Regions from separate parts of the Streptomyces sp. NBC_00386 genome, predicted to be linked through region 3. Evidence: riboswitches for the same ligand, from Rfam matches in the RefSeq annotation. Region 3 holds a riboswitch; each other region holds the start of a gene.
What was found. A riboswitch is a leader RNA that binds a small molecule or an ion and turns the genes downstream of it on or off. The one in region 3 is predicted to bind S-adenosylmethionine.

Region 1 (10,235 bases), 320 kb from region 3:
GAGTTGTAGGGCTTTACGTCGTACAGTCCCGCCTCGCGGAGATAGCGTTCGGCGGAGGGTCGCAGGGTGCCGTCCGGCTCCACCTGGCCGGGGCGCATCAGCGCGTATCCGCCGGCGCCCAGGAACCACCACCCCCTGCGGGCCTGGATCATACGGGCCCCGGCGGCGGGGACGGCGGCGACGGACTGCGTACCGGGCACGGCAACCTCCGGAGCGGGGGCGGGAGTTGGAGGGCTGGCGCGGCCCGGTCGCGGTGGCGTCAGGCGCCACCGCGACCGGGAGGACCGCGCCGGTGGTGAGCCGATCAGGCCTGGTGCTCCTGGTGGACGACGCACCAGGGGGTGTCCTCGTCCTCCTCGGAGTGGGCGATCACCTCGGGCTCGTCGACGGCGGACTCCTGGTGCACGCCGCACCAGGCGACGTTCGACGCGGCGTGCGCGACGACCTCGGGCTCGTCGACGGCGGACTCCTGGTGCACCCCGCACCAGGCGACGTTCGACGCGGCGTGCGCGACGACCTCGGGAGTATCCTCCGCGGGCGTCTCGGTGGTCTCCTCGTTGGGCTCGACGTTCTCGGCCATGATGGTCCTCCATACGACGGGCGTTCGGGACGACGGACGGCAGCGGTGCGCCGACCGGCAGGAAGCTAGGAGGAGGGGGTTCGACACCGGTTCACCGCCGGTTGGCCCGTGGTGAAACCCCTGGTGGGCTCGTGGGCTCAGCCCATGGCGGCCGGCCGGAACCGCGACGGAGACGGCTGTGGGGGCTGCTCCGGGGAGTTCGGACGGTTGCTTTTGCTACTGCGGCGGGGCGATGGCGTCTCGGGGGTGTCGCCGGCGAGACGGGCCGCGTCGGCCGCATACCGGAATCGCACCGGGCGCGAACCGGCGGGCAACCGGCCGTTCCTACGGTGGCCGCCGCACGCTCCGCGACCTCGAGAGGACGCCTCCGTATGGACACCGAGCCCGTCGTCACGGCCGCGCCGTCCGCCCAGCCCGCGGCGGCAGGACGGCAGCGGCTGCCGGAGCCGCTCGGGGCCGCGTTCCTGGCCCGTCCTGAGGAGACGCTGGCCGAGATCCGGGAGACGTGTCCCGTGGCCCGGATCAGGACGCCCGCCGGACGGCCCGCCTGGCTGGTGACCCGTGCCGAGGATGTGCGGGCCGGGTTCCTGGATCCCCGCCTGTCCTTGAGCGGCGGCCACGTTCCCGACCCTGGCGTGCGCCGACGCGCGCTGGACGTGACGCTGGTCAACTACGATCCGCCGGACCACACGCGGATCCGCCGCCTGGCGACTCCGGCCCTCACCCCGGCACGCATGGCCGCCCACCGGGAGCGCATCGAGCAAGCCGCCGGTGAACTGCTCGACGCGGCGGACGCGGCGCGGGGGCAGGGGCCGCTGGAGCTGATGGACGCGTTCGCGCGCCCGTTCGCCTTCCGGTCGCTGTGCGAGGTGTTCGAGGTGCGTGAGGAGGAGCGGGCCGCGCTGTACGAACCGGTGGCGCTCCTCGCGGACAAGGCGGGCTGCTCCGCCCGCGCCGTCGAGGAGAGCGTGGCCCGTATCGACGCGTTCGTCCGCCGCGAGATGGTCCGCCGCGCGGCCGCTCCGGGTGACGACGTCGTCTCGCGCGTCCTCGCGGCATGGCGCCAACAGGGCGGCGCGACCGAGGACGAGGTCGCCTCCCTCCTGGCGATGCTGCTGCTGGCCGGCTTCGACAGCACGGTGCAGGCGATCGGCATGAGCGTGGTGGCGCTGCTGGGCCACCGCGACGTACAGGACTCCCTGCGGGAGGAGCCGTCGCGGATTCCGCGCGCGGTGGACGAGTTGCTGCGCTGGGACACCCCGGGCCCTTTCAGCACCAAGAGGGTGGCGCTGGAGGACGTCCGGTTCGGGGACACGGTCATTCCGGCGGGCAGCGGAGTCCTGCTCTCCGTGGCGGCGGCCAACCACGACCCGCGCTGCCATGCCGACCCCGGCACACTGGACCCGGACCGCAGCACCGCCGGCCGTCATCTCACGTTCGGTCTGGGCCCGCACTACTGTCCCGGATCGGCACTGGCCCGCCTGGAGCTCACGGTGGCCCTGACCGTCGTCCTCGGCCGCTGGCAACGGCTGGAGCCGGCTGTGCCGCTGAACGAACTGGCCTGGGGCGGCGGCTATCTGCACCGCCGTCTGGCCGCACTGCCCGTGCTGCCCCACGGGTCGGTGTGAGGGGACGGCGGAGTGCCTGCTGTCACACCACGCTGACCGGATGCCGTACCACCGCGCCGAACAGGTACCCCTGTGCGTTCGGTACGGCGGTGTCCGGCTGGGTCCGGCCGGCTGTGTCCGTGGCGCGCGCCAGCAGGTGGGTGGCGCCGGGTGTGTCGGGCCGCCAGCCGAGGGACCACCGGGTCCAGGTGCCGGACTGGGGCCGGTCGTGCAGCCGGGCGGGCCGCCAGTTGGCACCGCCGTCCGTACTGACGTCGACCTTGGCGACGCCTCCCGCCCCCGACCATGACCGTCCGTGCAGGACGTGCCTGTTTCCGGCCGTGAACGTGGCCCCGCTCGCCAGCTCGAAGGCGCTCTTCGTGGCCTGCCGGGTCAGCGGAGCGCTCCCGCCCTCGGGGTAGGCGGGGCCGAACAGCCGGTAGAAGGTGGTGTTCCAGGGCGAGTAGAGCGGCTGTGCGGACACTTCGATGTCGCCGACCCACTTGATCGACGCGATCCCCACCCAGGAGGGCACCAACACCCGCACCGGATGACCGTGGTCGTACGGAAGCGGCTCGCCGTTCATCTCGTACGCGAGCAGTACGTCGTCCAGGGCCTTGGCCAGCGGCAGCGGACGTCGTACCCGCCCCAGACTCTCGCCGCCGCTGACGTACTCGGCGTCCAGACCGCGCGGCTGCACGTCCACGGCGCGGGGGGACAGCCCTGCCCTGCGCAGCACGTCACCCAGCCGCACCCCGCGCCAGCGTGCGACGCCGATCGCTCCCAGGGTCCACGCGGTGCCGGTGACCGTCTCCCCCTGTTGCGTCGTGTAGTAGGAGCGGCCGTTCCCTGCGCATTCGACGAACGCGGTCCGGGTGACGGCCGGCAGCGCGCGCAGATCGTCGTACCCGAACTCCACCGGACGGTCCTCGCCGTGGTTGCCGCGCAACCCGCTCCCCCACAGCCGCAGCCGCCAGTCGTCGGCATTCAGGACGGGTGTGGCGGTGTGATTGCGCACGAAGAACAGTTCGTTGGGGGTGTGGTGACCGGTTCCGCGCAGCGCCTCCCACCGGGTCTCGGCGTTGGTGCCGCGCTCGATGAACCACTCGGCGGGCAGCGGCTTGACGATCGGTCTGTCGGCGGCGTGGGCGGGCTGGGGGGTGCCGAGTGCGGTTCCGGCGGCGGCAGCGGTGAGCAGGGTGAGCAGCCGACGGCGGGTGACCCCTTCGGCTCTGGCCTCACCTGCGAGCCACTGGCGCAGCCTGCGGCGGTCGTACTCGGTTTCGTAGCGGCGACCTGCGGGGGTGAGCGAAGGCATGGCGGGTCCTCGTCATAACGGGGCGAGAGGAACGAGAGGGCTCGGCACAAGTCGGCACGGGTATGCGCGAGGTCGACCGGTATGGGCTCAACCGGCTTGTACGGAGCGGAAGTTCGCGGAAGCGCGTGATCAGCCGGTCGTCCGACACAGCGCGGCGGCGACGCGGACGAGGTCCACGGCGCGGCGGCGGGTCAGCGGCTCCGACATCGGCATGGCGGGATGAAAGCACACGGGGCGGAAGGCGTCAACGGAGCATTCGTGCCGGTGAACCGGGCGTCCAGGCAGGTCGGTTGGCGTGGCGGCCGCGACCCGTCGGCCCCGCACCTGACCGGCGGGCCGGCGCGATGGTGTCAATTCCTGAACGCCGACTCTCCCCGCCGTGACGGCGACCGGCCTGTGTCCCCCACGTGACGGCGACCGACGCCCGTGTCGCCCGACACGACCGCGGCCGGCCTCGTGTCCCTGACATGACGGCGGCCGGCCCGTGCTCCCCGGCGGAGTCCGGTGCCGCCATTGACGTACGTCAGAACCGCTCCGTACGATCACGAACGGCATCGAGTGTCAGCGTCAAGCCCTGGCTTGCTGACCGGCAACCCTCCCGCGCGGTGGGGTGCTCCAGGTGAAAGCCCGGCGGGATCAGCGACGATCCGCGCAAGCGCGTGGCCCCATGACCGGGGCCGGAGATGGGGGGAGGACCGTTATGCGACACAGTGGTGACCCTCGTGCCTCCTTCTCCGTCGCCATGGTGTTCTCCCGGCTGGCGCGCCGACGCCACATCGATCTGAAGCGCTCGACCAGCTGCTTCTGTCAGGCCTGACGGCCCTTTCCGCAGCGGAGCGCTGACGGGCTTGCCCGCCGAGGGCCCCGTCCGTGACCAGTGATCGGGGTATGCGTCCCCGTCCGGGTCCCGCCTCCTCCTGCTCCTGCTGATCCTTCGGATCCACCTTCCGCCCGGCCCCTGTCCGCAGGACATTTCCCCCGTCACGGCACCGCGCCGACCGGGCCCGCACGCCTGTGCGTGGCCGTGCCCCGCGCGGTGTCCCGTGCCTGGCGACACAATGAGGAGAACCCTCCGTGAGTGCACTTCCGGATTTCAGATCTCCCCGATGGGCGGCGCTCACCGCCCTTCTCACCACCAGTGTGCTGCTGACGGCCTGCGGGTCGGACACCGGCGGCTCCGGCGCCGGTGACGGCAAGCCGCGTTCCGGCGGAACCCTGACCTTCGCCGTGGGGTCGGACGCCGGCTGTGTGGATCCCCAGCAGGTCGGCAGCAACGACACGATCTACTCGGTGCGCCAGGTCGTGGACTCGCTGACGGACCAGGACCCCAGGACCGGCAAGATCGTGCCGTGGCTGGCGAAGAGCTGGGACATCAGTGCGGACGCGACCGCCTTCACCTTCCACCTGCGCTCGGGTGTCACCTTCAGCGACGGGTCCCCGCTGACCGCCCAGGTGGTCAAGGACAACTTCGACGCGGTGCCGCGTCTCGGTGTCCTGGGGACCCTTGCCGAGGGCTACCTGAGCGGCGCCAAGAGCACCACGGTGGTCGACCCGCTCACCGTCAAGGTCACCTTCCAGCAGCCCAACGCCCAGTTCCTGCAGGCGACTTCCACGCATTCCCTGGGGATCGAGTCGTCGGCGAGCGCGAAGAGGTCACCGCAGCAGAAGTGCAGTGACGGGGTGATCGGATCCGGACCCTTCGTGCTGAAGCGGTACGTGCAGAACCAGTCGATCACCCTGGCCAAGCGCCGCGGCTACGCCTGGGGTTCCTCACGGTGGAACAAGAAGGGCGAGGCGTACCTGGACGAGCTCGTGTTCAAGGTCGTGCCGGAAGCGGGCGTGCGCGCCGGCAGTCTCCGGTCCGGCCAGGTGGACGCGATCGGCAGTGTGGGCCGGGCCGACGAGGCGGCGCTCAAGGGCGGCCAGGTCACCCTCCAGAGGCGGGCCAACCCCGGCATCGTCTTCGGACTCGGCTTCAACAACGCGCGGCCCCTCCTGAAAGATGCCAGGGTCCGCCGGGCGATCCTGTCCGCCATCGACCGCAAGCAGATCGCCGACACCGTCTTCCCCACCGGCACCCGGGCGGCGACCAGCGTCCTCGCACACACCACGCCCGACTACACCAGCCTCGCCCCGGATCTGGCCTTCGACGCGGCCAAGGCGAAGTCCCTTCTGGACGAGGCCGGTTGGAAGGCGGGCGGCGACGGCACGCGCACCAAGGGCGGCAAGAAGCTGAGCCTGACCATCGACTGGGTTCCCAACGCGGCGACCAATCAGCCCGCGTTGGAGCTGATACAGCAGCAGCTGAAGGCTGTGGGAGTTCAGGTGACCCTCAAGCAGCTCCAGCTCACCCAGCTGACACCGACACAGCAGTCGGGCGAATTCGACGCGACATGGGGGAACATCACCCGCGCCGACCCCGACATCCTGCGCAGCTCCTTCTCCACGAAGCTGGCCAACTTCTACCGCGTTCCGGCGAGCGGCCTGGACAGGACCCTGTCCGCGCAGGCCGCGACCACCGACCCGGCGGGGCGCAGCGAACTGGTGGCCCAGGCACAGCAGTCGATCGTGCGCGACGCCTACAACGTGCCGGTGGTGGAGCTGCAGACCCAGCTCGGCCTGTCCACGAAGGTGCACAGCCTCGCCTTCGACGCCTCCAGCCGGATCCAGTTGCACGACACCTGGATCGGCTGACCCGTGCGCGGCTACGTGCTCAAACGGCTCGCGCAGGCGGTCGGGGTGCTGTGGGCGGCGTACACCGTGTCGTTCCTGGTGCTGGACTACCTGCCGGGCGACCCGGTCACCGCGATGGCCGGTGCCGGAATGGACTCGGGGCAGGTCGATCCCCGGCAGATCGCCGCCCTGCGGCACGAGTACGGCTTCGACAAGCCGGTGCTCACGCAGTACGCCGAGTATCTCGGCCGGGCGGTGCGCGGGGACTTCGGCGACTCGGTCGCCACCGGCCGCCCGGTCGCCTCGACACTGGCCGACGCGCTGCCCCAGACCCTCCAACTGACGGCTTCGGCGCTGCTGTTCGCGGTGGTCCTCGGCGGCGGGCTGGCGGTGACGGCCACGTACACCACACGCCGCTGGCTGCGGCAGCTGCTGCTGTCGCTGCCGCCGCTGGGAGTGTCCGTCCCGACGTTCTGGGTGGGGCTCCTGCTCGTCGAGGCGTTCTCCTTCCGGCTGCGCTGGTTCCCCGCGTTCGGCAACGACGGGCCGAAGGGGCTGGTGCTGCCGGCGCTGACCCTCGCGGTCCCGACCGGCGCCCTGATCGCGCAGGTGCTGGCCAAGAGTCTGCTCACCGCGCTCGACCAGCCGTATGTGGAGACCGCCCGCGCGAAGGGCGCGGGCCGCTGGCGGGTCCATCTGCGGCACGCGCTGCGCAACGCCTCCCTGCCGGCGCTGACGGTCGCCGGACTGCTGGTGGGGCAGCTGATCGCCGGTTCGGTCGTCGTCGAGACGGTGTTCTCCCGTGACGGCCTGGGCCGCGTGACCGCGGCGGCCGTCACGGCCCAGGACATCCCGGTGGTCCAGGGGGTGGTGGCGTTCGGCGCACTGATCTTCGTGACGACGAACCTCGTCGTCGACCTGGTCTATCCGCTGCTCGACCCCCGGATCGTGGTGGCCTCGGACAGAAGGGCGCGCATCGCATGAGCCAGAGTCTTGTCGACGACCCCGCCGAGACCGCGCTCGGTCTCGTTCGGCCGGTGGGACCACCGCAGGATCCCGCACCAGGGCGCCGCGTCCGCGTACGGCGGGTGCTGCGGTTCCTGCTGCGCCGCCCTGGTCTGCTGCTGTCGATCGGCGTCCTCGTGCTGGTGGTGCTGGCCTCGTTCCGGCCGCAGCTGTTCACTTCTCGCGATCCGCTGACAGGGGTACCGGCGCAGAACTTCCGCGGCCCGAGCGGCGCGCACTGGTTCGGCACGGACGAGCTGGGGCGCGATGTGTTCTCCCGGGTGGTGCACGGCGCACAGTTGTCCCTGAAGGCCACGCTGATCGCGGTGCTGGTGGCGTTCGTGGTGGGCGGCCTGCTCGGCGTGGTCGCCGGGTTCGTCGGCCGCTGGGTGGACGACGTGCTGATGCGCTTCGTCGACGTCCTGCTCGCCATCCCCGCGCTGTTCCTGTCGCTGGCCCTGGTGACCGCGCTGGGATACGGGACGGTGAAGGTGGCCGTCGCGGTCGGCATCGCCAGTGTCGCCTCCTTCGCCCGCGTCGCCCGCGCCGAGGTGCTCCGGGTGCGTCAGGCGGTGTTCGTCGAGGCGTCGCGCTCCTGCGGGGCCCGCTGGTACTCGGTGCTGGGCCGGCATGTGCTGCCCAACGCCGCGGGCCCGGTGATCGTCCTGGCCACGCTCGACTTCGGCGCCTCCATCCTGGCCGTGTCGGCGCTGAGCTTCCTCGGGTACGGCGCTCCCCCGCCGGCCCCGGAGTGGGGCACGTTGATCTCCGAAGGCCGCAACTACCTGGCCAACGCCTGGTGGCTGACCGCGCTGCCCGGACTGGCGATCGCCGCGACCGTACTGGCCACCAACCGCGTCGCGAGGGCCCTGGACGGCGAATGGTCCCGGCAGCGATGACCGACGAAGCCGAGAACGGTGAGGACATGACCACACCACTGCTGGAGATCCGCGGCCTGTCCGTCTCGTACCGCACCCGCGGCGGTGGCGGCGTGGCGGCCGTCCGGGGCGTGGACCTCGACGTGTGGCCGGGGCAGGTGACCGCGGTGGTCGGTGAGTCCGGCTCCGGCAAGAGCACGACCGCGCACGCGATCACCCGTCTCCTCCCGGACAACGGCGTCATCGACGCGGGCTCGGTGCGCTTCGGCCGGCACGACCTGGCCACGCTGTCGGAGGCGGAACTGCGCACCGTACGCGGGGCACGGATCGGGCTGGTCCCGCAGGACCCGACCGTGTCGCTCAACCCGGTCAAGCGGATCGGCGAACAGGTCGCGGAGGTGCTGCGCATCCACGGTCTGGCGAACCGCCGCTCGGCCGCCGTCGAGGCGCTCGCCGTTCTGGACCGGGCCGGACTGCCCGACGCCGCCGTCCGGGCCCGGCAGTACCCGCACGAACTCTCCGGGGGCATGCGGCAACGCGCCTTGATCGCCGTCGCGATCGCCGCGCGACCCGAACTGATCATCGCCGACGAGCCGACCAGCGCGCTCGACGTCACCGTGCAGCGGGTCATCCTCGATCATCTCCAGCGCCTGGCCGAGGAGTCGGGCACGGCGATCCTGCTGGTGACCCACGACCTCGGGGTCGCCGCCGAACGGGCGCAGCGGCTGGTGGTCATGGCGCGGGGCCGGGTGGTGGAGGCGGGAGCCACCCGTGACGTCCTCGCCGATCCCCAGGACGCGTACACCCGGCATCTGCTGGCGAGCGCCCCGAGCATGACCACGGCTCGCCGCCGCCCGTCCGCGGCCGTGGCCGCGGCGGACACGGTTCCTCTGGTGGAAGCGCGCAACCTGGTCAAGGAGTTCCGGCTGCCTCGCACCGCGGACGGACCCCGGACCCTGCGCGCGGTCGACGACGTCAGCTTCGCCGTCCATCACGGGCAGACCCTCGCCCTGGTGGGTGAGTCGGGCTCGGGCAAGTCCACCACCGCCCGGCTGGTGCTCCGGCTCGCCGACGCGACCGCCGGGCAGGTCCTGTTCGACGGCATCGACGTCACCACCGCCGGGGCTGCCCGTGCCAGGGTGCTGCGCCGCCGTGCCCAACTCGTCTACCAGAACCCGTACGCGTCCCTCGATCCGCGTTTCCCCATCGGTGAGGTGATCACCGAGCCGCTGCGTGCCTTCAAGGTCGGCGACCGTGCCTCGCGGCTCGCGCGGGCCCGCGAACTGCTCGACCGGGTGGCGCTTCCGGCGGCCGTACTGGAACGCCGGCCGGCGGAGCTGTCCGGCGGGCAGCGTCAGCGTGTGGCGATCGCCCGTGCGCTCGCCCTCTCCCCCGACCTGGTGGTGTGCGACGAGCCCGTGTCCGCGCTCGACGTCTCGGTGCAGGCCCAAGTGCTGGAGTTGCTGGCCGAGTTGCAGGCCGGCACGGGGGTGGCCTACCTCTTCATCTCCCACGACCTGGCCGTCGTACGCCAGATCGCGCACCAGGTCGCGGTCATGCGGGCCGGCCGCGTCGTGGAGGCGGGTCCTCCGGAGGAGCTCTTCACCCGTCCCCGCCACGCCTACACCCGCGAGCTGCTCGCGGCGATCCCCGGCGCCCGGGTCCCCTCCCCCGACGCCGAGACCATCACGAGCTGAGGACCGGCATCACATGACCATTCCCACCATCACGTCCCTCGCGTTTCTCACCCCGGGCAACTTCGCGGACGACGACCCGTACACCGGCCTGGAGGAGACGCTCCAGCTGTTCGAGTACGGCGAACGGTCGGGTTTCGACGGTGCCTGGATCAGGCAGCGGCACCTCGAACACGGCGTCTCATCGGCTGCTGTCTTCCTCGCCGCGGCGGGCCAGCGCACGCAGCGGATCGAGCTCGGCACGGCCGTCATACCGATCGGCTACGAGAGTCCTTTCCGCCTCGCCGAGGATCTGGCGCTGGCCGACGTACTGTCCCGGGGCCGGCTCCAGATCGGCTTCAGCACCGGCATGCCGCACGCCGAGCTGCTCGGAGACCTCGTGTACGACGGGGACTGGCGCGGTTTCGACCTCTCGTACGGCAGGATCGCCCGCGTCCTCGACAACCTGCGCGGCGACCATCTCGGCGGCCTCGACACGGT
Region 2 (10,235 bases), 3.8 Mb from region 3:
CGGCCTCGACGGCCTTCTCGATACCGCGCTTGAGGGCCATCGGGTTGGCGCCGGCGGCGACGTTGCGCAGACCCTCGCGCACGAGCGCCTGGGCCAGCACGGTCGCCGTGGTCGTACCGTCGCCGGCGACGTCGTCCGTCTTCTTGGCGACTTCCTTGACCAGCTCGGCGCCGATCTTCTCGTACGGGTCCTCGAGCTCGATCTCCTTGGCGATGGAAACACCATCGTTGGTGATCGTGGGGGCGCCCCACTTCTTCTCGAGGACGACGTTACGGCCCTTGGGGCCGAGGGTGACCTTGACGGCGTCAGCGAGCTGGTTCATCCCGCGCTCGAGACCGCGCCGTGCCTCCTCGTTGAACGCGATGATCTTGGCCATGTGAAGTGGTCCTCCCGGACGGGGTGGATTGCTCCGGATCGTGCCCGCGCCCGCGACGGACGGCCTGCAAGCCTTGTGGTTCCTTGCCCCACAGGCCCGCGGGCCTCGCTGACCCGATCCAAGTTCTGTCACTCTCACTGGGAGAGTGCTAACGCCAATGATTAGCACTCGACCACTGCGAGTGCAAGCGCCTCTCACGAAAACGGGGCCGATGGGCGACCTCCACGCGCGCCCTGGAGGGCGGCCCTCGCGCGGCCCCGCACGGGCACGCTCGCGGGCGCGCGCAGGACAAGCGGAGGACGGCCGGAGGTGGCCGGGGACGTACGAGGGGCCCGCATCCCTGTGGGATGCGGGCCCCTCGTATGTGAGTTGCGTCGGTGGTCGTTCGCGCCCGATCAGACGGCGAGTTTGACCATGTCCGCCTGCGGACCCTTCTGGCCCTGCGAGATTTCGAACTCCACTCGCTGACCCTCTTCAAGGGTGCGGTAGCCGTCCATCTGAATCGCGCTGTAGTGCACGAAGACGTCCGCACCACCGTCGACCGCGATGAAGCCGTACCCCTTCTCCGCGTTGAACCACTTGACGGTGCCCTGAGCCATGCCTAACTCCCCTATTACTGGCCCTTGCACAGATCCACACTTCGCGGATCCGGGTCAGACCTCACCCCCCAACGGTTGGGGGTGTGCGCCGGAACGCGTCGACCGCGGCTGAATGTATCTGTCCAACTGCCCTCTGCAACAGGTCAATCGGACGAGAATTCTGGGCATGGCCGATCAATGATATGCGGAGAATGCGCAAGGATTCGGGGCAAGTCGGGCCCCGCAAATGCCATAAAATGCCCAAAAAGGCGAGCCAGTTTGGCTACTTCTTGTCGGCCCGCGAACGCTCACTCATATGCGTCCGGCATGAAACCAACATCCAAATTGGAGCGGCTTCCCCAACTCTAGCGCGCTCAACCCTACAGAATTGCCCCCTCCGTTTGTCTTACGGAGGGGGCAATTATGTGAACGCACTGTGTTCGGCATTACCGAGGGTAACGATCAGCCTCCGGCGACGGCCGGAATGATCGAGACGCCCACACCGTCCGGAGTCGCCGTCTCCAGGCCCTGCTCGAAGCGAACGTCGTCGTCGTTGACGTACACGTTGACGAAGCGGCGCAGCTTGCCCTGGTCGTCCAGGACGCGCGCGGCGATGCCCGTGTGGTTCTTCTCCAGGTCGCTGATGACCTCGGCGAGGGTCGTGCCCTCGGCCGTCACCTCGGCGGCGCCACCGGTGTAGGTGCGCAGGATGGTGGGGATGCGGACGTTGACGCTCATGATGCGAGGCCAGCCTCTCGGAAGGAGTCGAGGTTCGGGCGGATGGTCGCGGTCAGCCCGGTGTCCGAGGCCACCGCGTCCAGGGTCTTGAGGCCGTCGCCGGTGTTCAGCACGACCGTGGTGAGGGTCGGGTCGAGGAGACCGTTCTCGATCAGCTTGCGGGTGACGCCGACGGTCACGCCGCCGGCCGTCTCCGCGAAGATGCCCTCGGTGCGCGCGAGCAGCTTGATCGCGTCGACGATCTGCTCGTCGTTCACGTCCTCCACGGCACCGCCGGTGCGCCGCGCGATGTCGAGCACGTACGGCCCGTCCGCGGGGTTGCCGATGGCGAGCGACTTGGCGATGGTGTCCGGCTTCTGCGGCCGTACGACGTCGTGGCCGGCCTTGTAGGCGACGGACACCGGGGAGCAGCCCTCGGCCTGGGCGCCGAAGATCTTGTAGGGCCTGTCCTCGACGAGCCCGAGCTTGATCAGCTCCTGCAGGCCCTTGTCGATCTTCGTGAGCTGGGAGCCGGAGGCGATCGGCACGACGAGCTGGTCGGGGAGCTTCCAGCCGAGCTGCTCGCAGATCTCGTACGCCAGGGTCTTGGAGCCCTCGGCGTAGTAGGGCCGCAGGTTGACGTTGACGAAGCCCCAGCCCTCGCCGGCCGGGTCGCCGATCAGCTCGGAGCAGAAGCGGTTCACGTCGTCGTAGTTGCCCTGGATGCCGACGAGCTCGCCGCCGTAGACCGCGGCCATGACGACCTTGCCCTGCTCCAGGTCGTGCGGGATGAACACGCAGGAACGGAAGCCGGCGCGGGCCGCCGCGGCGCCCACGGCGCCGGCGAGGTTGCCCGTGGAGGAGCAGGAGAGGGTGGTGAAGCCGAAGACGCGGGCCGCTTCGATGGCCTGGGCGACGACGCGGTCCTTGAAGGAGTGCGTCGGGTTGCCGGAGTCGTCCTTGACGAAGAGCTTTCCGGCGTCGACACCGAGCTCACGGGCCAGGTTGTCGGCCTGCACGAGCTTGGTCCAGCCGGGGTTGATGTTGGGCTTGTCCGCCACGTCCGCGGGGACGGGCAGCAGCGGCGCGTAGCGCCAGATGTTCGCGGGTCCCGCTTCGATGCGCTTGCGGAGTTCTTCGGTCTCGTAGGCCGAGAAGTCGTAGGCGATCTCCAGCGGGCCGAAACACTCCTCGCAGGCGAAGACCGGGCCGAGCGGGACGCGGTGCCCGCATTCGCGGCAGGAGAGCGCCGCGGCCGGGCCGAGGTCCACCGCTTCGGCGGAGTTCGTGGTACTTGCAACTGTCTGCGCAGCCATGGAGGCGAGGCCCTTTCCTCATCTTCCTCACGACGCACTTCGCCGTGAGACGGATTTGGCACCTTCCCGAGCCGGGAGCCTCGCGACGCGATCGACATCGATCGGTACGAGACCGGCTGGAGGGTTGCCGGGGCTTCATCGGGCCGTATCCCTCTGCCCCTCTGGATGAGCGGTATTTGATTGTTGAACTGTTGAACGCGATACGTACCGACGATCCAGGACATGCGATGGTCATCCGCGTTGTTCAAGACTGTAACCGAAGGCCAGGACAGTTGAGATAGTCGTCCGAACCGCGAGACGACGGCAATCGATCTGCCGCTGGCCGCAGCGGGCACGCCGATGAGAGCGTGTGATCAGACAGTGAGGAGCCGCAGACCGTGCTGAAGGACGTCGAAAGCTGGCTGAGCACACGCTCCTGGTCCGTGACCGACCGCCCGCTCCACAAGATCATGGCCGCGAAACGCATCACGGGATCGACGGTCAGTGTCGTGCTGCCCGCGCTCAACGAGGAGGAGACGGTCGGCGAGATCGTCGCGATCATCCGCCACGACCTGATGCAGCAGGTGCCCCTCGTCGACGAGATCGTCGTCGTCGACTCCGGCTCGACCGACCGCACCTCCGCGGTCGCCGCCGCCGCGGGCGCGAGGGTCGTGCACCGCGACGACATCCTCCCGCGGATCCCGGCCGTGCCCGGCAAGGGCGAGGTGCTGTGGCGGTCGCTCCTCGTCACGAGCGGGGACATCGTCTGTTTCATCGACGCGGACCTCAAGGAGTTCTCGTCCGACTTCGTCTCCGGGATCGTGGGCCCGCTACTCACCGATCCCGGCGTCGACCTGGTCAAGGCCATGTACGACCGCCCGCTGGGCGGCGCCTCGGGACAGGGCGGCCGGGTCACCGAGCTGATGGCCCGCCCCCTGCTGAACATGCACTGGCCGCAGCTCGCGGGCTTCGTCCAGCCGCTCGGCGGCGAGTACGCGGCACGCCGCTCGCTGCTCGAACAGCTCCCCTTCCCCGTCGGCTACGGCGTCGAACTCGGCATGCTGGTCGACGCCCTGCACCTGGTGGGCCTGGACGCCCTCGCCCAGGTGGACGTCGGGGTGCGCAAGCACCGCCACCAGGACGGCCAGGCACTCGGCCGCATGGCCGCCGCGATCTACCGCACCGCGCAGCTCCGGCTGGCCCGCGGTCACCTGATCCGCCCCGCCCTCACCCAGTTCGAGCGTGGCCGGGACGGTTTCCAGCCGCGCACGTACTCGGTGGACACCGAGGAAAGGCCGCCGATGAGCGAAATCTCCGAGTACCAGCGGCGCAGGGCCGCGTAGACCGGCCCTGACGGCCGCGATCACATACGGCCGAAGGGGCGCGTTTGAGCGTTTCGACACGGGGCTAGGTTTCGAGGCATGGCTTCAACGCATGGTGCCCACAGGATTCTGGTCGCCTCCAACCGCGGCCCGGTCACCTACGAGGTACGGGAGGACGACTCGCTGCACGCCAGACGCGGCGGCGGCGGCCTCGTCTCGGGACTCTCGGCGATCGGGCCGGACGCGGGCGCCCTGTGGGTGTGCTCGGCCCTCGGCGACGGCGACCGGGAGGCGGTCCGGCGCGGGGTCGGCGAGGACGGCGTACGGATGCTGGCCATCGACGCCGAGGTCCACGCCGACGCGTACAACGGCATCGCCAACTCCGTGCTGTGGTTCGTCCACCACCTGCTCTACCAGACCCCGCTGGAGCCGGTCTTCGACGCGGAGTTCCGGCGCCAGTGGGAGTCGTACCGGACCTACAACCGGGCCTTCGCCGAGGCGCTGGCCGAGGAGGCGGCCGAGGGCGCGGCCGTACTGGTCCAGGACTACCACCTGTGCCTCGTGCCCGGGATGCTCCGCGAACTGCGCCCCGACCTGCGCATCGGCCACTTCTCCCACACCCCGTGGGCGCCCGAGGACTACTTCCGGATGCTCCCCGACGACATCCGCGCGGAACTGCTGGACGGCATGCTCGGCGCTGACCGCGTGGCGTTCCTGACCCGGCGGTGGGCGACGGCCTTCACGCGCTGCGTGGAGACGGCCGCCCCGGAGCGGTACCGGGTGGCCTCGTCCCCGGAGGACCGGCCGGAGATCGAGCACCTCGACGGCTCCCCGCCCGGTCGGACCCTCGTCGGTGTGCACGGCCTCGGCGCGGACGCCGAGTTCCTGCGCGAGCGCTCGCACCGGGCGGACGTCGAGGAACGGATGGCCGCGCTGCGCGAGGAGATCGGCGCCGGCCGCAGGACGATCGTGCGCGTCGACCGGACCGAGCTGTCCAAGAACATCGTGCGGGGGCTGCTGGCGTACCGGCAGCTGCTCGACGACCACCCCGAGTGGCGCGAGCGGGTCGTCCACGTGGCGTTCGCCTACCCCTCGCGGCAGGACCTCGCGGTCTACCGGGACTACACGGCCGAGGTGCAGCGCGTCGCCGACGAGATCAACTCCCAGTACGGGACGCCCGGTTGGACCCCGGTGGTGCTGCACGTGAAGGACGACTTCGCGCGCTCGCTCGCCGCCTACCGGCTGGCCGACGTCGCCCTCGTCAACCCCATCAGGGACGGCATGAACCTCGTCGCCAAGGAGATCCCGGTCGTCTCCGACGAGGGCTGCGCGCTGGTCCTGTCGCGGGAGGCCGGGGCGTACGAGGAACTGGGTGAGGACGCGATCTCCGTGAACCCGTACGACGTGACCGGGACGGCGCGGGCGCTGCACGAGGCGCTCGGCATGCAGCCGGGCGAACGAGCCGAACGCACCAAGCGCCTGGCCGCCGCGGCCACCGCCCTCCCCCCGGCCCAGTGGTTCCTGGACCAACTCCAGGCACTGGAAACCTGAGCACATTCCGTTTCCCGGCCGGGGAACGTTTCAGCCCCGGCCGGGGAAATTTCAGCCCCTCCGGCGTTTGAGGAGCGGGGTCCGGGGGCGGAGCCCCCGGGTACGGGACGGGTAGGGGCGGAGGGGGCGAAACCAGCTTGCGGCCCGCCCGCCCGCTCAGGCGAGTTCGGCCGCGAGGGCCGCGAGGAGGCGGACGACTCCCGGCGGCCCGTCGACCACCAGGTCGGCACGGTCGGCGAGTTCGGCGACCTCGGAGCTGCCGCTGCACACCAGAAGGCCGGCGATCCCGTCGGAGCGGAGCTTGTCGACGGCGGCGAAGGCGGGCAGGTCACCCAGGTCGTCACCCGCGTACAGAACAGCCTCCGCACCGATCTCCCGGACGTACTCCATGAGGGCGACGCCCTTGTCCATCCCGGGCGGACGCAGCTCCAGGACCATGCGCCCCGGCTCGACGATCAGCCCGTGCCGGGCGGCCAGTTCACCCAGCGGCTCCCGGAGCGCCTCGAACGCGGCCTGAGGATCGGCGGCACGCCGCGTGTGCACCGCGACGGCACGGCCCTTCTCCTCGATCCAGGTGCCCTGCCAGGCGCCGATACCGTCGAGGAACCCCGGCAGTTCGGCGCGGACGGCGGCCACGCCGGGATGCGGGGCGGGGGCGGTGACCGTGCCGCTCACCGCGTCCCAGCGCTCGGCGCCGTAGTGGCCGAGGACGACCAGGTGCTCCAGTCCGGCCACGCCCGCGAAGCCGCCGTGGCGCACGGCCACACCGGCGGGGCGGCCGGTGACCACGGCGACGGAGGCGACCTTGGGGGCGAGCGCGGCGAGTGCGGGGACCGCGTCGGGGTGCGCGCGGGCCCGGTCGGGGTCGGGGACGATGGGGGCGAGGGTTCCGTCGAAGTCGAGTGCGACGACGGTGCGGGTGGGGCGCGTGAGGATCGCTTCCAGAGCGTCGCGTCCGGCGGGGGTCACCGGGGCCGGCAAGGAGTCCTTGGATTCGGGGTGGCTGCCCATGGGGCGACCCTATCCGGGCGGGGGCGACCGCACCGTTCCTATGGATGAGCGGAAGTGAGTCCTGCTGCCCGGACTCGTGCTCGATCAGGCCGGATGCCCCGGTCACCCGGGTCGGGCCGGATGCCCCCGCCTCACCGCTCGTCCCGGCGGGCCTCCCGGACCCGGCGCAGTCTGTTCACCGTGACGGGGTCGTGCGCGAGGGCGCGCGGGTCGTTCAGCAGCGCGTTCAGGAGCTGGTAGTAACGGACCGGGGCCAGGCCCAGCTGCTCGCGTATGGCGCGCTCCTTGGCGCCGGGACCGGGGAAGCCGCGGCGCTCCAGGGCGAGAATGCTCCGTTCGCGCGTGGGCAGCTCTTCCATGGACAGCACGGTAGTCCCCGGCACCGACAAGCGCCGGGGCCGGGGCCGCCGTGCCGCCGCGCCCGGGGTGCGGGTCCCGGAACGTGGAATACGACGTCTCCTATCGCGTGAGTGGACTAGACCTTTCAAGGGGTAAAGGGCGACACTGTCCCCCGTGAGACACGTCATCGCCCTCGATGTGGGCGGCACCGGGATGAAGGCCGCCCTCGTCGGGGTGGACACCGAGCCCTCCCCGGACCGCCCCGACGCGCCGCGGCCGGGGACCCCCGGGCACCCCGCGCTGCTGCACCAGGCCCGCCGGGCGACCGGCCGCGAACGCGGGCCCGACGCCGTCGTCGAGGAGATCCTCGACTTCGCCGCCGAACTGCGCGCCCACGGCGAGGAGCACTTCGGCGAGAGCGCCCTGGCCGCGGGCGTCGCCGTCCCCGGCATCGTCGACGCCGCCGAGGGCATCGCGGTCTACGCCGCCAACCTCGGCTGGCGCGACGTCCCGCTGCGCCGGCTGCTCGGCGAACGGCTCGGCGGCGTGCCCGTCGCGCTCGGGCACGACGTGCGCACCGGCGGGCTCGCGGAGGGCCGGATCGGCGCCGGGCGGGGAGCGGACCGCTTCCTGTTCGTCCCGCTGGGCACCGGCATCGCGGGCGCCATCGGCATCAACGGCGTCGTCGAGGAGGGCGCGCACGGCTTCGCGGGCGAGATCGGCCACATCGTCGTACGGCCCGGCGGAGCTCCGTGCCCGTGCGGGCAGCGCGGCTGCCTGGAACGGTTCGCCTCCGCGGCGGCCGTCAGCCAGGCCTGGGCCGAGGCGTCGGGCGACCCCGGGGCGGACGCGGCGGACTGCGCCAAGGCCGTCGAATCGGGCGACCCGAGGGCGCGGGCCGTCTGGCAGGAGGCCGTCGACGCGCTCGCCGACGGCCTGGTCACCGCGCTCACCCTCCTGGACCCGCGCACGCTGATCATCGGTGGCGGGCTCGCCGAGGCGGGGGAAACCTTGTTCACACCACTGCGGGCCGCGGTCGAGCGACGTGTCACGTTCCAGAAGCTGCCGTCCATCGTCCCCGCGGCCCTCGGGGACACCGCCGGATGCCTCGGTGCCGGGCTCCTCGCCCGGGACCTCCTGAACACCATTCCTACGACTCCCCGGAGGTAACCACCCGATGGCCCCTAGCAAGGTTCTCGCCGGCGCCCGGGTGGTACTGCCCACCGGGATCGTGCACGACGGCCGCGTGATCATCGACGGTGCGCGGATCGCCGGCGCGGGTGCCCCCGAGACGCGACCCGCCGGAGTTCTCGGGGGAGCCCCCGCGGACACGCCCGTGACCGACCTGTCCGGCCACTGGGTGGTCCCCGGCTTCGTCGACATCCACAACCACGGCGGCGGCGGCGCGTCCTTCACCTCGGGAACGGTCGAGGACGTCCTGCGGGGCATCCACACCCACCGTCTGCACGGCACCACGACCGTCGTCGCCTCGACCGTCACCGGTGACATGCACGGCCTCGCCGAACGCGCCGGGATGCTCTCCGAACTGGCCGAACAGGGCGATATCGCGGGCATCCACTTCGAGGGCCCGTTCATCTCGCCGTGCCGCAAGGGCGCGCACTCCGAGGAACTGCTGCGCGACCCGGACCCGGCCGATGTCCGCAAGCTCCTCGACGCGGCGCGCGGCAGGGCCAGCATGGTCACGCTCGCCCCCGAACTGCCGGGCGGACTCGACTCCGTACGGCTTCTCGCCGAACACGGGGTGATCGCCGCGATCGGGCACACCGACGCGACGTACGAGCAGACGAAGGCGGCCATCGACGCGGGCGCGACCGTGGCGACGCACCTGTTCAACGCGATGCCGGCACTCGGGCACCGCGCGCCGGGCCCGATCGCCGCCCTCCTCGAGGACGGGCGGATCACCGTCGAGCTGATCAACGACGGCACGCATCTGCACCCCGCCTCGCTGGAGCTGGCGTTCCATCACGCGGGCCCCGGCCGGGTCGCGTTCATCACCGACGCGATGGACGCGGCGGGCTTCGGCGACGGCCGCTACATGCTCGGCCCGCTGGAGGTCGAGGTCGCGGACGGGGTGGCCCGCCTGGTGGAGGGCGGTTCGATCGCGGGCTCCACGCTCACCCTCGACCGTGCCTTCCAGCGCGCCGTCACGATCGACAGGCTGCCGGTCGAGGACGTCGTGGCGGCCATCTCCGCCAACCCCGCCCGTCTGCTCGGCGCGTACGACCGGGTGGGCTCCCTGGAGCCGGGCAAGGACGCGGACCTCGTGGTTCTCGACGCCGACTTCGCGCTCAAGGGCGTGATGCGCGGTGGAGAATGGGTGGTCGATCCACAACTGGGCTGATTCACACCTTTGTTGCTTGCGGCGGTTGGCCTGGGGGGACTGGGCCGACCGCCGTTGTGTTTGGCATGATCGAGCCTCCGGAACCACCGGCGGGCGTCCGACCGGCGCCCATGTCACAGAACTCTTCGGGGGAGGTCGGCCCAGGTGATCCTCACGGTCACACTGAACACCGCTCTCGACATCACCTATCGCGTGCGGGCGTTGCGCCCGCACAGCTCGCACCGGGTGAGCGAGGTGACCGAACGCCCGGGCGGCAAGGGCCTGAACGTGGGGCGGGTGCTCGCCGCGCTCGGACACGAGGTGACGGTCACCGGTTTCACGGGCGGCGCGACCGGCCGCACCGTACGGGACCAACTGGCCGAGTCGGCCGGGGTGGTGGACGCGCTCGTCCCGGTGCGGGGTTCGACGCGCCGCACGATAGCCGTGGTCGACACGACGACCGGTGACACGACTCAGCTCAACGAACCGGGACCGGCGATAACACCCGCCGAGTGGTCGGCCTTCCAGGAGACGTACGAGCATCTGCTGCGCTCCGCCTCCGCGGTGGCCCTGTGCGGCAGCCTGCCTCCGGGCGTCCCGGTCGGCGCCTACGCCCAGTTGGTCCGCACCGCACGCGCCTCGGCCGTCCCGGTGCTCCTGGACACCAGCGGCGAGCCCCTGCGCCGGGGAGTCGCCGCCCGCCCC
Region 3 (10,235 bases):
AGGTGGAGTTGATGGTGCCGGTCAGACCGAGGTGTTCGGTGACGGCGGCGAGCGCGGCGAGGACGGTGAAGGTGTCAGGCCGTCCGACGACGTCCAGGTCGTAGATGTGTCCACCCTGTTCGCGCAGGCGCAGGCCTTCGGCGAGGAACAGGAAGTCGAACTTGGCGCGCTCGGCGGTGCGCGCGAAGTGCGCGAAGGAGCTGAACTCGATATGGCTGCCGGCCTCGGGGTCGCTCCACACGGTGGTGTTGTTGACGCCGGGGAAGTGCGCCGCGAGGTGGATCTGCTTGAGCGGCTTGCTCATGGTCGGGGTCCTTCCGGCTCAGGCGGTGGTGGCGTAGCGGTTCGCGGGGTGGGCGAGCCCGAGCAGCCCGCGCAGGGTGTCGGCCTCGTAGGCCCGCCGGAAGGCGCCCCGGCGCTGGAGTTCGGGCACCAGGCCTCGGGTGATCGCGGGGAGGTCGTGCCCGACGACGGCGGGCCTGAGCCGGAAGCCGGACAGTCCCGCCTCGCTCAACTCCTGGAGGAGATCGGCGAGTTCGGCCGGGGTTCCGGTGAAGATCCGGGCGTCACTGGTGTACGGGTGGCCCGCGAGGGCGTCCAGCCGCTCGCGACGGGCCTCGGCGGCTCCGGGGTCGTCGTCCAGGAAGACCACGAGGTCGCCGAAGACGTGCACGGTCTCGTCCCCCCGGCCGGCCGCGGTCTGTTCGGCGCGGATCTCCTCGACGACGGCGCGTGCCTGTTCGGCGTCGTGAGGGGTGACGTAGCCGAGGTCGGCGGCCCGGGCCACGAGCTGGTACGGGACGGTGGCGTGGGCCAGGGCGCTGACGATCGGCTGGCCCTGTGGCGGCCGGGGGGTGATAGAGGGGCCCTTGACGCTGAAGCGGCCGCTCTCGAAGTCGATGTAGTGCAGCTTGTCGCGGTCGATGAAGCGGCCGGTGGCGACGTCGCGTATCTCCGCGTCGTCCTCCCAGCTGTCCCAGAGCCTGCGGACCACCTCGACGTAGTCGGCGGCCTCCTCGAAGAGGTCGGTCACGAGCTCCTGCCCGGCGGGCGTGCGGTAGTCCTCGATTCGGAACTGCGGGAGGGTTCGGCGTCCGAAGTGTGCGGCCTCGTTCTGGCGTGCCGTGACCTGGACGCGCACACCGGCACGGCCGGTGCTCACATAGTCGAGGGTGGCTATGGCCTTGGAGGTATGGAACGGCTCCGTGTGGGTGGCCACTACGGTCGGCACGATGCCGATGTGACGGGTCAGTGGCGCGATCCGCGCGGCGATGAGGACGGCGTCCAGGCGTCCGCGGACCTGGTCGGTGCGGCCGTCCGGTTCCGCGGGCGAGGAGGACTGGAGGCCGAGCGCGTCCTCGATGGTCACGAAGTCGAGCAGACCGTGCTCGGCCTCGGTGACCAGATCGGCCCAGTAGGCGGCGGTGAGCAGTTCACCGGGGCGGGCGACCGGTTCGCGCCAGGCGGCCGGGTGCCAGCCGGCGCCGTCGAGGGCGACGGCGAGGTGCAGGGGAGAGCGTGACGAGGACACGGGAGGTGCCTTCCTGATCGGCCGTACGAGGATTCCCGCCCCGGCGAGCGGGGCGGGGCTGCGTGGAGACGGGTCAGGGGCGACAGAGCGCGCCGGCGACCCGCTGCAGATCGATGTGCGGCCGGCCGTACAGGTGCAGGGGGCGGGGTGCGAGCGGCCTCGGCACGCGGCGGGACACGCGGCGCATGTGCCTCACCTCCGCCCTCTCGGCCCGGTGCTCCCGGGTCTCTCGTCCGCCCGGCCCTCGCGGTTCCCCGACGGGGCGCCGCACGGTCGTGAACAGTCCCAACCTCACGGGTGTGCCTTTTCTTCCGGCTGCCCGGCCTCTTCCTGTCCGGCGTGCACCGACTGCTGTCCGCCGGGTGTGCGGACGAGCACGAAACGCGTGCGACGGCGCAGGGTGAACCCGATCGACTCATAGAGCCGGATCGCGTTCGTGTTGTCGGCGGCGGCGTGCAGGAAGGGGATGTCTCCGCGCTCCCTGATCCCCGCCGCGACCGCGCGGACGAGACGGGTGGCCAGGCCCCGGCCTCGGTGGCCGGGGTGCGTGCACACCGCGCTGATCTCGGTCCAGCCCGGCGGGCGCAGGCGCTCGCCGGCCAGGGCGATCAGGCGACCGCCTTCCCGGATGCCCAGGTAGGTGCCGAGTTCGACGGTACGGGGCAGGAAGGGGCCCGGCCGGGTGAGGGCGATCAGGCCGAGGATCTCGGGCACGTCGGCGGGGCCGAGCCGTACCGCTTCGGGCGCGGGCTCGGAGTGCAGCGTGGTGGCGGTCAACTGAACCCCGTCGCCGCTGCGTTCGATCGTCCAGCCGTCGGGCACGGCCCGCACCGCGGTGACGGGGGTGACCGCGCCGGGACCGACCAGTGCGGCCAGGTCGTCCCACGAGCGGGGGTCGGCGGGGTCGTCGAGGGCGGTGAACGGGGACATGTCCGTGGGATAGCGGGCGGCCCGGCCGACGCGCTCGGCGAGGTGGGCGTGCGGACCGGTCAGCGCGGCCCACGCCGCGTTGTCGAGGACGTGCGGTGCGGTCGGACTCGGGGAAGGGACGGGGACGGGGACGGGGACGGGGACGGGGACGGGGTGGACGCTGGTGGACATGGCGGTGCGGGTTCTCCGTATCTGGAACGCGGCCGGACGCGCCCCGGGACTTCGCCGCGCACGGCGAAGTCCCTTGGGCGCACGGTGGTTTCAGGAGTTGTCGAGCGGCAGGCCGGGCGGGTTGACCTGGGAGGTCTCCACCGCCTCGTCGGAGAGGTTCCAAGAGGCCAGCCACTTGCCGTACTGGCCGTTCTTGATCAGGTAGTTGATGGCATCGGCGACCGGCTTCGCGAGCCCGCTGTCCTTCTTCGCGGTGGCCGCGATCAGGCCCTGGATCGTCTCGCCCGCGCCGGAGAACTGGCCCGCGTTGCGGGTCGGGTGGGGGGACTTGGCGTTCTGGGTGGCGCGGTAGGCGACAGCCGGGTTGGGGCCGAAGAAGGAGTCGATCTTCCCGCTGTTCAGCGCCAGAGCCGTGGCGTTGTTGTCCTGGTAGTACTTGACGGTGAACGCCTTGCCCGCCTTGGCCAGCTTCGCCTTCCACTCCAGCAGGATCTTCTCCTGGTTGGTGCCGGCACCCACCGCGACGGTCTGGCCGGCCAGGTTCCGGTAGTCGCCGTCGAAGTTCCACGTGCTCTTCTTCAGGACCTCGAAGGCGAGGTTGTCCTGCCGGTACGAGGCGAACTCGTACTTCTTCTTGCGCTCCTCGGTGTCGGTGACGTTGGAGAAGGCGACGTCCACCTTGCCGCTGTCGACGCCGACGAACAGGTTCTCCCAGGTCGAGTTCTTCACGACCGGCTTCAGCCCGAGGACCGCGGCGACCAGCTTGCCGAGGTCGGGTTCGCTGCCGGTGAGCGTCTTCTGGTCCTGTCCCACGAAGTTCAAGGGCGGGGACCCTGCGGGCAGTGCGCCGATCCCCACGACCAACGTGCCTCTCTCGGCTACGGACTTGGGCAGCTCATCGCTGATCGACTTCACCTCGGAGACCTTCAGCACGGTCTCCTTGGCGGCCCCGTTGGAGAGCGCGCCCACGGTCACGGTTCCGGCCGCGTCGGTCCGCGTGCGGGTGGCGGCGTCGCTGTCTCCCCCGCACGCGGCGAGGGAGGCCGCGAGGGAGGCGACGGCGGCGGTGGCGGCGACGCCGCGGAGGGCCTTGCGGTTCAGGCTGAAGGTGGGCATGGCTGTCCTTATCGGGTGTGCGGTGAGAGATGTGGGGGAACGGTCCCTGCGGGCCGCCGAATCGGGGGAGAGCCGCCCCGCCGCGGGTCGGGGCGGTGAGGCAGGAGCACCTCGGCGAGAGGTGTCTCGCTGCGCGTCGAGAGGAAGCGGTCAGAGCACCTTGCTCAGGAACTCTCTGGTGCGCGCTTCTCGCGGATGGTCCAACACCTGCTCGGGCGGGCCCTGTTCGACGATGCGGCCGCCGTCCATGAAGACCACCCGGTCGGCGATCTCGCGGGCGAAGCCGATCTCGTGGGTGACGATGACCAGCGTGGTGCCGCTGTGTGCCAGATCCTTGATGACGGCGAGGACCTCGCCGACCAGTTCGGGGTCGAGCGCCGACGTCGGTTCGTCGAAGAGGATGACTCCGGGCCGCAGGGCGAGCGCGCGGGCGATGGCCACGCGCTGCTGCTGACCGCCCGACAGTTGCCGGGGGTAGGCGGCCGCCTTGTCGGCCAGGCCCACCCGGGCGAGCAGATCGCGGGCCAGGTCCCGCGCCCCGGCCCTGGACAGCCGCCCGGTCGCCACGGGAGCGGCGGCCACGTTGTCCAGCACGGTCAGGTGCGGGAAGAGGTTGAAGTTCTGGAACACGAACCCGATCCGGCTGCGCTGGGCCAGGATGGCCCGCTCGCTCAGCTCCTTGAGACGGTCGCCGTGCCTGCGTACGCCGATGAGCTCACCGTTCAGGCTCACATGGCCGATCTCGGGCTTCTCCAGATGGTTGATCACCCGCAGGAGGGTGGACTTCCCGGAGCCGGACGGACCGAGGACGACCGTCACCTCACCGGGCCGCACGGTCAACTCCACACCGTCCAGAACCCGTTGGGCTCCGTACCACTTGTGCACATCGTGCACCTCGACCGCGGCCGGCTCGACCTGGAGCGCTCCGGCGCTCTCGGCGGTCGCGGTGGCGTCCGCCGCCCGGGCGGAGGCGGTCGACGCGACTTCCGCCGCGTCGGCGGCCGGGGCCGTCCGAGTCCTCACTGTCGTCAGATGCGTCTCGCCGCTCATATCGCCGTCTCCCTCCGGAACCGGGCCCGCACGTCACGCAGAGCGTTCCGCGCCTTCTGCAACGGGGTCGGCGGCAGGGTGCGCAGCGCGCCCCGCGAGTAGTACCGCTCGACGTAGAACTGGATGACGGACACGACGCTGGTGAGGATCAGGTACCAGGCGGTGGCCACGAGGAGCAGCGGCACGATGTCGCCGGGGTAGGTGCTGCCCATGCTCTGCACGGAGCCGAACAGGTCCAGCAGGGACACGTAGAAGACCAGCGAGGTGCCCTTGATCAGGCCGATCAACTGGTTCACGTAGTTGGGGGTGATGGAGCGCAGTGCCTGCGGGAAGACGATCTTCGCGAACTGGTACCGCTTCGGCAGCCCCAGGGCGGAGGCCGCCTCGTGCTGGCCCTGGTCGACGGAGAGAACGCCGCCGCGTACCACTTCGGAGGCGTACGCCGCTTCGTTCAGGCTCAGTCCTACGACGGCGACGGCCATGTCGGTGGCCAGGCGGGACTCGTCGAAGGTGAAGAAGGCCGGCCCGAACGGAACGCCCACGCTCAACGTCTGGTACAGCGCGCTGAAGTTGTAGAGGAACAGCAGGACCACGATCAGCGGCACCGATCGGAACAGCCAGGTGTAGACCCAGCTCACCGCGCGCAGCACCGGGCTCCGGGAGAGCCTGGCCAGAGCCAGCACGATACCGCCGAGAAGGCCCAACACGGCGCTGTAGAGGGCCACTTCGAGGGTGATGAGAAGGCCGTCGAGAATGGTGGGGCGGAAGAACCAGTACTGGAACCGATCCCACTGGTAGAAGGGGTTGGTCACCAGGCCGTGGGCGATCTGGGCGGCCAGCACGAGTACGACGGCCGTGATGATCCAGCGGCCGGGACGCCGGAGCGGAAGGACTCGTTGGGCCGCCAGAGGCTTGGGTGCGGCGGGGAGGTCGGTACGGGGGATCGCCTCTGCGGGCGCCGCTGATCCGAAGGACACAGCGCTGCCGGAAGGTTGACTCATGGAGAGCTCCAGCGGATTCGGACACCCCGGACCACGGAGCGGCAGCGCCACGCCGAGCGGGACGGCTCAGTACGCGGCGAGGCACGGGCACACGTGGAACGGGGGCTGAACGGGAAAGGACACATCGCGACAGCGGTGGTCGTCGAAAACTCGAAGAGCCGTCAGCCCCTGGTCGTCAAAGACCCGAAGGGGCGGTCAGCCTCGGCTGAGGGAGCGACACATGCCCGTACAGAGGGCGCTGTTGACGCGCAGCAGGTCCACGGAGCGGTCGGCGCACAGCACATCGCGGCCGAGGCGCCGCCATGCGGCCGTCCCGTCAGCTGTGTGCATCGCCGTCACCATTTCTACTCCGGCCGAAAAGGCATCCTGTAGTGGGCCGCAGGTTAGGCCCGCCCCGAAAACAATGTCAATGCGGGTGACCACCAGGTGAGACCGCACGTGCGGCCTCCTTGACGGCACAACAGAGCGCACCGAGACTGGCATGGACGGTCACGATTGTCAGCGCCCACGGTGCGGGTTCGCCCGCTCCGGTGGTCATCGGCCCCGGCCCGCTGACAGGCAACCCTTCCACCGCGACGGGGTGCCCCGGGTGACGACCGGGTCCCGCCGGTGCGGCGGGACAAGAGCGGTCTCGCGTCTCGCGAGCCCCGGAGTCGGGACCGGTGGGAATGCCAAGGAACGGCTTGACGAGGCGCCTGCACATCGATCTGTTGCGTGTCTCCAGCGCTTACTGATCCGCTGCCGGTCCGTGCGATCCGGACCGGTGCGACCAGCGCAGTCAATCCGCATTCGGCCGCCGGTGCCCACAAAGCGGCGGTGGCTTCCTTCTTCCCCCAGGGAGAGTCATGCCCGAGACAGCTTCGCGCACGTCCAGCACTGCCAACGCACGCCCCTGTGAGCAGGTTTCGTTCCCCTCGGCCCTTCGCCTCCAGCCGACGGCGACACCGTCCGTCCTCCCCCACCGCGTCGACAGCCGCATCGGTGTCGGTCTCGCCGGCGGCTTCTACCCGGCTCCACACCGCTACGAGCTGTATCTGTCGCGGAGTTGTCCGTTCTCGCTGCGTATCGCCATCACCCTCGAACTGCTCGGCCTTCGGGACTCGGTCGCCACCACACTCCTGGCGGACCCCGCGCGGACACCCGACGCCTTCGCCTCACTGCGCCGCGCCTACGAGGCCACCGAGTACCACTTCGACGGACCGCTCACCGCTCCCGCCCTGTGCGACCGGTGGAGCGGACGCATCGTCAGCAACCACCCGCCCGCCATCCTCCGCGATCTGGCCGGACTGTTCTCCGGTCACACCACGACGAGCCCCTCCGCGCTCTGCCCTCCGTCCCTCGCCGCCGACATCGAAGCCCTCCGCGATCTGCTGGACCGCGATGTCACCCCGTCCGCCCCGTCCTCGGAACTAGCGGCGGCCCTGGAACTGTTGGACTGTCAACTCGCCGCGAAGCCCTACGTGTTGGGCGACTCCCTCACGGCGGCGGACGTGGACGTATGGACGGCTCTGACCGGGCTGGGCCCCTGCGACGCCCTCCGCTCGCGTCCCCGGCTCCGGGACTACGTACGCCGTCTCGGCGATCACCCCGCCTTCCGGCACGGGAGTGATGCGGTGCCCCTGTCGGCGGACGTCTGACGCTCCCGCCGGAACCGGGCCTGCCGGGCAGGCGGACGGTGACTCGCGCGGACGGCGAGCGCCGGGCCGGAAACACCGGCCCGGCGGCCGCGCGGATCACTCGCGCGGAACCAGCAGAATGCTCACGCCCCTCAGGGTGGAGGCCCAGTGCCGGCCCTGTTCCAGGACCTCGCGCCCCGGTCCCATAATCTGCTCCTGGAGGAGCAGCGCCGACTCGCGGAGTTCCTCCCACGGCTCCGGTACCTCGAAGGCACGCCGGGACCGCTCCACGGAGCCGATCAGGGCACGGCAGGCCGCCTCGACGTCCGCGACGTTCTGGCCGGCCGATCCGACACCCTCGAGCGACCAGGTCATCCACAGGCGGCCCATGGCATCACTCTGTCCCATCCCCGGATACGACGCATGCCCGATGCCACCTCTCGCCGCCGCGACTCTCCTCCCCCGGCCGCCCAGAAGCCGGACCAAGCCCTGCGTCCCCGTGAAGCCGACGACGCCGGGCAACGCCTGCGGACCTGTTGTCCGGATCATGCGGCGGGCTCCTCGACCCGATCGGCCTACGCGTAGCGGGAACACGCGACCGACCGGCGCGTAGCCAATCCCGGCGAAAGCCGTCTCCTCAGGGCGTGTCCCGTACCGCGCAGCGGCGTGTCCGCACTTCGATGTGGATTCCAGGGCCTCGCGAGCCGAGCGCCGGCGAATCGCGGACCGGGCCGCCCCGCCCTCCGTGCCCGCTTCCCGGCCGGCCCGGCGCACCCGTCACCCCACAGGACCCGGTCCAGGCAGGCACCTCCATGGAACCCGCACCTCCCGTTCCCCGGCCGCCCTCACACCGGCCGTCCCCGGCGTCAGGTCCACCCGCGTCCGGCGGCTCCGCCGGTCCCCCACGGCTGGGCTGGCTGGACGCCCTGCGCGGGATCGCCGCGCTCCTCGTGGCGGTCGACCACTCGTCGTACGCCTTCATGGCGGAGTTCCGTGAGCAGCTGATGCCCCAGCTGAACATCGGCCGGTACGGCGTCATGGTGTTCTTCCTGGTGAGCGGCTACGTCATCCCCGCCTCGCTCGAGCGCCGGGGCTGTGTGAGGACCTTCTGGATCGGGCGGGCCTTTCGCGTCTACCCGCTGTGGGCCGCCGTGGTGGGCTCGGTCCTCGCGCTGGATCTGCTGGGCGTCGCGCACCTGGGGGCTCGCTTCGACGGGCGGAATCCCGTCACGGTGGCCGTCGCGCACGTCACCCTGCTCCAGGAACTGCTGGGGACGCCGAGTGTCGTCCTCGTCCTGTGGACGCTGTCGTACGAGCTGGCGTTCTACCTGCTGGTCGTCGCCCTGTTCACGGTCCGGCTGCACCGGCGCTCGGCGACGGTCGCGGTGGTTCTGGGAGCGCTGGCCGCCGTGAGCGCGACGGCGGCGTTCGTGCCGCGGGCGTCGGCGCTCTCGTCCGCGGTCGGTACCGGACCGCTCGTCGCGCTCGCCGCGACGGCGCTGGTGTTCGCCGTCCTCTGCGGAAGTTCCACGACGTCCGCGCTGCGTGTGCCGGGGGCCGTGGCGGGAGGCGTCCTCGCGCTGGTCCTGGTCCCCTTCAACGGCACCGTTCCCCTCTGGGAAGGCCTGGTGATCCTGGCGGTGATATTCCTCGGCACCGCCGTCCGGCGGGCGGAAGGCGGGGAGATCACCTGGCCATGCGCGGCCCGCACCGCCGCCGTCGTGCTGATCTGCGCCGTGGGGAGTGCGTACGAGCACGGCGCGGCGACCCACTTCGCACGGCGCGGCTGGATCACCGCGTTCCTGCTGGCCGTACTCACCTTCGGCGTGGCCCTCGCGCTGCGCCGCCGGAGATTTCCGCGCGCGCTGACCCGGTTGGGGACGGTCAGCTACTCGGTGTACCTGGTGCATCCGGCCCTGCTGGCGGTGAGCGGCAGCGTGATCGGCCGGTACCGCCGCGACAGTCCCGTACTCGAAGCGGCGTTCCTCGCCGTGCTGCTGCCGTTGGCAGCGCTGACCCATCGCCTCGTCGAGGTGCCGGGTCAGGCCCGGGGCCGGAAACGGATCCGCCGCATGCGTTCGACGTGACCCGTCCACGCGCGGCCCACAGGAGAGATCTCCGGGGAACGGGCGGCAACCTTTTCGCTTCCGGCGGCCACTGATGGACACATCACCGGCTCGATCCTCCGAACGGATGCGCATGAAGGAAACGAGGCAGGCCGCGCGACGGCGCGGACGTCGGCGGACGCTGTGGGCCCTCACCCCGGTCGCCCTGGTCGCGGTCGGTGCTCTGGTCTGTCTGGCCGTGGCGTTCCGCCCCGGTCACCGGGCCGATACGGGACACCCGGCGGTCTCGACCGCCGCCGGTTCCCGGGGGACCGCGGCTCCCGGCCGGGGGTCCCCGGCCGGATCGACGTCCCCCACGGTGACCCGGTCGCCCGGCTCGGCCGTCTCCCCGACCGAGACGGCCCGCCCCTCCACGGCGTCTGCGCGGCCGTCGACCCCGGACGCCTCCCGGACCACGGCGACGACAGCCGCGCTGGCGGGACGGATCCGCCCGGGGGTCGGTTACCGGGGAGTGGCGACCACGTACGACGCCGGAACCGGCGACGGCGCCTGCTCCTACGGTCCGAGCGGCGATCTCATGACGGCGGCGATGAACCACACGGACTACGAGACGTCCAAGGCGTGCGGGGCCTACGTACTGGTGCGCGCGGCCGGCGGCGCGACCGTCACGGTCCGGATCACCAACGAATGCCCGACGGGCTGCGCCCCCGGGCAGCTCGACCTCAGCGCACAGGCGTTCGCCCGGCTCGCGAAC

Region 1: linked by a shared signal. The riboswitch ahead of OG780_RS41195 (ABC transporter substrate-binding protein) and the one ahead of OG780_RS44780 (putative leader peptide) in region 3 are both predicted to bind S-adenosylmethionine.
Region 2: linked by a shared signal. The riboswitch ahead of thrC (threonine synthase) and the one ahead of OG780_RS44780 (putative leader peptide) in region 3 are both predicted to bind S-adenosylmethionine.

The regions. Positions count from the first base shown of each region.
Region 1 is NZ_CP107950.1:9,410,690-9,420,924, reverse strand. Features, by position in the region: gene OG780_RS41215 (radical SAM protein) at 1-200, opposite strand, end outside; gene OG780_RS41210 (hypothetical protein) at 305-580, opposite strand; gene OG780_RS41205 (cytochrome P450) at 952-2,208, shown strand; gene OG780_RS41200 (sulfite oxidase) at 2,231-3,505, opposite strand; SAM riboswitch class IV at 4,056-4,169, shown strand; gene OG780_RS41195 (ABC transporter substrate-binding protein) at 4,580-6,199, shown strand; gene OG780_RS41190 (ABC transporter permease) at 6,203-7,162, shown strand; gene OG780_RS41185 (ABC transporter permease) at 7,159-8,082, shown strand; gene OG780_RS41180 (dipeptide ABC transporter ATP-binding protein) at 8,064-9,758, shown strand; gene OG780_RS41175 (LLM class flavin-dependent oxidoreductase) at 9,772-10,235, shown strand, end outside.
Region 2 is NZ_CP107950.1:5,287,034-5,297,268, reverse strand. Features, by position in the region: gene groL (chaperonin GroEL) at 1-376, opposite strand, end outside; gene OG780_RS23390 (cold-shock protein) at 772-975, opposite strand; gene OG780_RS23385 (MoaD/ThiS family protein) at 1,417-1,692, opposite strand; gene thrC (threonine synthase) at 1,689-2,987, opposite strand; SAM riboswitch class I at 3,003-3,159, opposite strand; gene OG780_RS23375 (glucosyl-3-phosphoglycerate synthase) at 3,365-4,309, shown strand; gene OG780_RS23370 (alpha,alpha-trehalose-phosphate synthase (UDP-forming)) at 4,388-5,839, shown strand; gene otsB (trehalose-phosphatase) at 5,996-6,850, opposite strand; gene OG780_RS23360 (DUF3263 domain-containing protein) at 6,982-7,209, opposite strand; gene OG780_RS23355 (ROK family protein) at 7,364-8,359, shown strand; gene nagA (N-acetylglucosamine-6-phosphate deacetylase) at 8,367-9,551, shown strand; gene OG780_RS23345 (1-phosphofructokinase family hexose kinase) at 9,696-10,235, shown strand, end outside.
Region 3 is NZ_CP107950.1:9,093,984-9,104,218, reverse strand. Features, by position in the region: gene OG780_RS39850 (NtaA/DmoA family FMN-dependent monooxygenase) at 1-304, opposite strand, end outside; gene OG780_RS39845 (LLM class flavin-dependent oxidoreductase) at 323-1,531, opposite strand; gene OG780_RS39840 (putative leader peptide) at 1,605-1,718, opposite strand; gene OG780_RS39835 (GNAT family N-acetyltransferase) at 1,823-2,632, opposite strand; gene OG780_RS39830 (transporter substrate-binding domain-containing protein) at 2,723-3,748, opposite strand; gene OG780_RS39825 (amino acid ABC transporter ATP-binding protein) at 3,899-4,798, opposite strand; gene OG780_RS39820 (amino acid ABC transporter permease) at 4,795-5,799, opposite strand; gene OG780_RS39815 (hypothetical protein) at 5,995-6,129, opposite strand; SAM riboswitch class IV at 6,287-6,431, shown strand; gene OG780_RS44780 (putative leader peptide) at 6,468-6,533, shown strand; gene OG780_RS39810 (glutathione S-transferase C-terminal domain-containing protein) at 6,645-7,436, shown strand; gene OG780_RS39805 (hypothetical protein) at 7,533-7,823, opposite strand; gene OG780_RS39800 (acyltransferase family protein) at 8,228-9,502, shown strand; gene OG780_RS39795 (expansin EXLX1 family cellulose-binding protein) at 9,615-10,235, shown strand, end outside.